Regions from separate parts of the Streptomyces sp. NPDC001889 genome, predicted to be linked through region 2. Evidence: riboswitches for the same ligand, from Rfam matches in the RefSeq annotation. Region 2 holds a riboswitch; the other holds the start of a gene.

Region 1 (3,093 bases), on a different contig from region 2:
CCGGCCAGTTCCGCCGCGCCGCGGCTGGTGAGCCGGGCGGCCACCCGCGCTCTGCGGAGTTCCTCGCCGAGCCTGCGGCGGCGCACCGCCGGACCGTGGCGCATCGGGACTTCCTTCCGTCGATCCGTCGAACGCTGTCGGTTCGCCCGCGATCCAAGTGGGTGGAGCCGCCAAATCCGGTCCTTCGTGGCAGAGTTCACCGCATCGAGCGACAGATATATGCATATCTTGGGGGATCGCCCCTTCTGGGGAGGGGATGAGTGGCACTCTGGCGATCAGCGCAATCCGTGGCCGCCCGCGCAATCCCTCCGCTTCGAGTTCGGAGCCCGGCCGCGGTGGGAAAGGGACAGCGTCGCCATGGCAGACCTTCAGGAAGCCTCCGTCACCCTGCCGAGCGATCCCGCTTCGGTCTCCGTGGCACGGACATTCGTCGCCGACGTCGTCTCCGAGTGGGGCCTGCCGGCCGGGGGCGCGGCCGTGGAGACGATCCGGCTGATCGTCTCGGAGCTGGTGACCAATGCGGTCCAGCACACCTTCGGCCAGTCGCCCACCTTCACGGTGGACCTGGAGCTGGAGCGGGACGAGAGGCTGCGCATCGGGGTGACCGACAGTCACCCGCGCTGGCCCCAGCGGCTGCCCGCCGCCGTGCGGCAGGACAACGGCCGGGGAATGGTGATCGTCCGCGCGCTCACGGCGGAGAGCGGCGGCAGGCTCAGCGTCACACCCACCCGGGAGGGCGGGAAGACGGTCTGGATCGCCCTGCCGTGGCCGGCCGGGACGTCCGGCTGAGCGGCACCCGGCCTGCGCGGCAGGCCGGGCGTCGGGGCTCCCGCGTCCGGCGCGGGAGGCCAGGTCGTGGCCGCGACCTGGCTCCCCGGCCGGGCGGCGGGGCCCGGTGGCGGGCCGCCGGGGGTCCACCCGGCGGCCCGCACGGGCTCACTGCCGGTCCGTCAGCGCACCCGGCCGTACTTGACGCTCTTGCTCCAGATCTTGTCCAGCTTCACCCAGGACCCCTTCTTGGGCGAGTGCCAGATCTTTCCCTTACCGGCGTAGATGCCCACGTGGTAGACGTAGCCGCCGGAGTGGAAGAACACCAGGTCCCCGGCCTTGCGCCCGGAGGCCGACACGCGCTTGGTCTTGTTGTACTGCTGCTGGGCGGTGCGGGGCAGCTTCTTGCCCGCTCTCTTGTACGAGTAGAGCGTGAGCCCCGAGCAGTCGAAGCGGGACGGCCCCGTTCCTCCGTACCGGTAGGGCGCTCCCTTCTTGGAGGCCGCCACCTTGAGCGCCTTGCCCGCGTGGGACGTGGCGGCGTGCGCCTCGCTCGTGCCGCCCGGCACGAGCAGCGAACCGCCGAGGGCGGCGAGGGTGAGGGCCGATACGGCCCCCGCCCGGCTCATCAGAAACGGGACGTTTGTCTGCGCAGTCATGCGCAACCCTTCGTCAGCCGCCTGTGAAGGATGACCTGTCGGGTTCGGGCGGACGAAGGTGCCCGGCCGCGTGACGCGGCTTCACCCCGAGGGACGTCCGGACTTTCCGGCTGCCCCGTACTGCTCGGGTCCTCCACTCCTGCCGAAGCACTTCTATCGACCAGTCATCCGAAGCGGCGGCAGGACTCGGCGTCCGCTCGGACCGCCCCGCCGAGGTGACGGGGGCTTGTCGTCCCAGGGATCTTGACCCACGACATGGCGGAATTCCGAGCGGAAACGGCGTTATGTGAGTTTTAACACCCTTGGTCCGTTCAGGTGGACATGGCCTCCGGGCGGTCCGGCCCTCGACACCCGAGCATGCCCGCACCAGGGCCGGAATAGAGCATTCCGAGAGATTGGCCACGGTGATGCGCAACTCGACCGTAGTTGGCGCCGAGGCCACGAGTACATCAAAAGGAGTAGCTCGACCGTCACCCGTATGGCGGTTGACGAGGTTCCGCCGACCGCTCTGATTCGTCCGTTCCCGGGGGTTCACCGAGGGATGTACCGCTCACCGGTACTCGGCTCACCGGTTATTGGTTCGGTAAAGAAACAGCCGTACGGCCTGTTGCCGGTAGCACGTCAACCGCGAGGATCGCGGAGTACCCATGACAGAGAGGCAGTTCCAGGTGAGACGTACAGCGGTGTTCGGCGCGACCGGCACTCTGATGGCGGGCGCGCTCATAGCCGGGGCGATAGCCGCCCCGGTCGCCCAGGCCGAGGCCCGGCACTCAGGGGGGTCCGAGGCGCGCGGTGTCCAGATCGCGGCCGAACGCGCCGCCCGGCAGGGCATCGACTGGGCCGACTGTCCCGCCGACTGGGGACTCGCCAAGCCCATCCAGTGCGGCACGGTGACGGTTCCGCTCGACTACGCCCGCCCGAACGGCCGGCAGATCGAGCTGACCGTCGACCGCATCGGCAACACCGGCACCAAGGAGGAGCGCCAGGGCGCGCTCCTCTACAACCCCGGCGGCCCCGGCGGCTCGGGACTCCGCTTCCCCACCCGGGTCACCGGCAAGAACCCGCTCTGGGTGAACACCGCCAAGGCGTACGACTTCGTGGGCTTCGACCCGCGCGGCGTCGGCCGCTCCACCCCCATCTCCTGTGTCGACCCGCAGGAGTTCGTCAAGGCCCCCAAGGCCGACCCGGTCCCCGACAGCGAGGCCGACAAGCGCGCCCAGCGCGCACTCGCCGCCGCGTACGCGGACGGCTGCGCCGAGCGCAGCGGCTGGATGCTGCCGCACATGACCACCCCCAACACCGCCCGTGACCTCGATGTCATCCGGGCCGCCCTGGGCGAGCGGAAGCTCAACTTCCTGGGTGTCTCCTACGGCAGCTATCTGGGCGGGGTGTACGCGACCCTCTTCCCCGGCCATGTCCGCCGGATGGTCGTCGACAGTGTGGTGAATCCCTCACGGGAGAAGATCTGGTACCAGGCCAACCTGGACCAGGACGTCGCCTTCCAGATGCGCTGGGACGACTGGAAGAGCTGGATCGCCGCGAACGACGCCACCTACCGCCTCGGTGACACCCCCGAGAAGGTCGAGCGGCAGTGGCTCACCCTGCGCGCCGACGCCAAGCGCGCCCCGCTCGGCGGAGTCGTCGGCCCGGCCGAGCTGACCGGCTT
Region 2 (3,093 bases):
TTGTCGGTGAGGACCTTCCAGCCGGCCCAGTCGTCCTCGAAGAGCGGGTCCTCGATGGAGACGAGCGGGTAGGCCGCCACCAGCTCCTCGTAGTACTCGGTCAGCTCGGCGGCCGAGAGGGACTTGCCCTCGAACTCGTAGACGCCGTCCTTGTAGAACTCGGAGGCGGCGACGTCGAGGGCGAGCGCGATGTCCCGGCCGGGGGCGTAGCCGGCTTCCTTGATGGCCTCAAGGATCAGGTCCAGCGCGGCGCGGTTGGAGTCGAGGTTCGGCGCGAAGCCGCCCTCGTCGCCGAGGCCGGTGGAGAGGCCCTTCTGCTTCAGGACCTTCTTGAGGGTGTGGTAGACCTCGGTGCCCCAGCGCAGCGCCTCGGAGAAGGACTCCGCGCCGATCGGGGCGATCATGAATTCCTGGATGTCCACATTGGAGTCGGCGTGCGAGCCGCCGTTCAGGATGTTCATCATCGGAACGGGCAGCAGGTGCGCGTTCGGGCCGCCGAGGTAGCGGAAGAGCGGCAGGTCGGACGCCTCGGAGGCGGCGTGCGCCACGGCGAGCGAGACGCCGAGGATGGCGTTGGCGCCGAGCGAGGACTTGTCCGGGGTGGCGTCCAGGTCGAACATGGCCTGGTCGATCAGGCGCTGCTCGGTGGCGTCGTAGCCGACCAGCTCGGGGCCGATCTGCTCGATGACGGCGAGGACGGCCTTCTCGACACCCTTGCCCTGGTAACGGTTCTGGTCGCCGTCGCGAAGCTCAAGGGCTTCGAAGGCACCGGTGGAGGCGCCGGACGGGACAGCAGCACGGCCGGTGCTGCCGTCGTCGAGGCCAACCTCGACCTCGACCGTGGGATTGCCTCGGGAGTCCAGGATTTCCCGGGCTACGACGACGTCGATGGACGGCACGAGCATCTCCTTCTGGGATGTGACGCGTGATGTGCAGGGTCTCATTGGCCTTGCGACAAGAGCCTAACCGGCGGCCGGGTGTCGTCCGTCGGATGCCCGCCCCCTGGGACGAACCTACCGATCGGTAACAGAACCGCCCGGCCGGATCGCGACAGACAAGGGGAGAGAAAAGAAAGAGGAGAGGAGAGAAAGAGGAGAGGAGAGGGGACAGAGGAAACCCCGGTCCGGCGCGATCGGGGGGAAGCGCGCCGGACCGGGGTGGTCCATCGGGGGCCGGCCCCCGGAGGGGGGTGCGGCCGGGGGGCCGGCTCCCGGAGCCGGGGGAGCCCGCCTCGGGTCAGCTCAGGTCGAGCTGCTGGCCCGGGTAGATGACATCGGCGTCACTGACGATGTCCTTGTTCAGCTCGTAGAGCTTCTCCCAGCCGCCGTCGACCTTCTCGGCGTCGGCGATGATGCTCAGGGTGTCGCCGGTCTTGACCTTGTACTCGCCGTCGCCCTTCTGGAAGCCCTGCGGCTTCGCGGCCGGCGCCGACTGCTGCTGCTGCGGGGCCGGGGCGGCCGACGGGCGCTCGGAGCGGGTCGTCGGGACCTCGGAGCGCTGCGGCTCCTGGGTCTGCTGCCGCGGCGCCGGGGTCGCGGCCTTGGGCTGCTCGGCCTTCGGCGCGGCCTTCTGGGTGGTGCCCGAGTCCGAGCCGCCACCGGTGTACGAGGCGTTGGAGAGGCCCACGCCACAGCTCGGCCAGGCACCCTTGCCCTGGCCCGCGAGGACCTTCTCGGCGGTCTGGATCTGCTGCGCCTTGCTGGCCTGGTCGGCGGTGGGGGCGAAGGCGGTACCGCCGTACGCGGCCCAGGTGGAGGCCGAGAACTGGAGGCCGCCGTAGTAACCGTTGCCGGTGTTGATGGACCAGTTGCCGCCGGACTCGCACTGGGCGACCTTGTCCCACTCGGCCGCGGTCGCGGCGGAGGCGGAGGAGGCGCCGATCAGCGGGGCCGCGACAGCGGCACCGGTCACACCGGCGAGCGTGACGATACGGGTGGCCTTGGAGGGGCGGCGGTGCTTGCCCTTGCCGGAAAACAGCATGGAGTTACTCCTCACCGACGCCTACGAGGTGAGCTGTCGGGTTCGGGCCAGATGAGTTGCCCGGCCGCGCGTCCTAGCGCGCGGCTTCACCCCTAGCCGGTACCGGCCGCTGTCCTCAGCGGCCGGGGCCCGGCACTTACCTTGGGTCCCCCGCTCCTGCCTTCGGCGCTCTCGCGTCGACTGTTCCCCCCGACCGGCGGCAGGATTCGGCGTGACGGTCGTTGGTGCCCGCGGTGGCGAGCGGTTCAGACCGTAGACACAGCTCTCCCCGATGTCCAAGAGAGAACATCGGGGAGAAATCGCCCATCCTGCCACTCCGGAAGGAGACGTTTTCGCAGGTCGGGCATGGAATGCGTGATTCCGGTTGGCCGGGTTGAGGAGTTGGGACGAAGAGACCCTTGTCTCATTTCCCCAGACCCGGACAAAGGAGCCCTAACTACCCGCGTTCCGCCGTGAGGTCGAGGCTCTGGCCGGGGTGGATCAGGTCCGGGTCGTCGCCGACGGCCTCGCGGTTCCCCTCGTACAGGGCGTTCCAGCCGCCCTCCAGCTTCCGCGCCTGGGCGATGGCCCAGAGGCTGTCGCCGGGGCGCACGGTGTAGGCGCCGTCCGGGGCGTCCGCCCCGGCGCCGTCGGCCGCCTCCCCGCCCTCACCGGCACCCGGGGCGGCGATCCCGTCCCGGGCGGAGCCGTCACCGCGCGAGATGTGGCCGGGATCGGCCTCCCGCCCCTTCGCCGTCTCCTCCGAAGCGGGTGAATCACCCGTTTTGGGCTCATGGTCGAGCTTGTCCGGCGGAGTGGCGCCGGGCCCGGTGGTTCCGGTCCCGGTCCCGGTGGATTCGCCCGTGCCGGGCCGGCCCGCCTCGGCCCGCTTCTCCTCGGCGGCCTCGCCCCGGTGCCTGCCCTTGCCCGCGGAACCGGAGCCGGCGTCCTGCTCCGCGCCCTTCTCCGCCTTCTTCTCCGGGGCGGCGCTCTTGGCGGGGCCGCCGGCCCCCGGACCCGTACCGGCGGATCTGTCGGCGCCGGAGCCCACGCCCTGGGTCTGTCCGGGCTCGGGGGTGCCGGACTTCCCGCCGGAGCGCCCGGACGGTTCGGACGCGCTCGCGGAGGGCTCGG

Evidence for each region. Region 2 has a riboswitch for cyclic di-AMP ahead of ACWCRA_RS25155 (transglycosylase family protein). Riboswitches for the same ligand answer to the same signal wherever they lie in the genome.
Region 1: another riboswitch for cyclic di-AMP. It lies ahead of ACWCRA_RS26695 (C40 family peptidase); the one in region 2 lies ahead of ACWCRA_RS25155 (transglycosylase family protein).

Annotation. Positions count from the first base shown of each region.
Region 1 covers NZ_JBSFER010000024.1:79,141-82,233, forward strand. The annotation lists gene ACWCRA_RS26685 (helix-turn-helix domain-containing protein) at 1-104, opposite strand, end outside; gene ACWCRA_RS26690 (ATP-binding protein) at 358-789, shown strand; gene ACWCRA_RS26695 (C40 family peptidase) at 951-1,427, opposite strand; cyclic di-AMP (ydaO/yuaA leader) riboswitch at 1,431-1,587, opposite strand; gene ACWCRA_RS26700 (alpha/beta hydrolase) at 2,075-3,093, shown strand, end outside.
Region 2 covers NZ_JBSFER010000022.1:53,189-56,281, reverse strand. The annotation lists gene eno (phosphopyruvate hydratase) at 1-905, opposite strand, end outside; gene ACWCRA_RS25155 (transglycosylase family protein) at 1,237-1,980, opposite strand; cyclic di-AMP (ydaO/yuaA leader) riboswitch at 1,984-2,158, opposite strand; gene ACWCRA_RS25150 (transglycosylase family protein) at 2,417-3,093, opposite strand, start outside.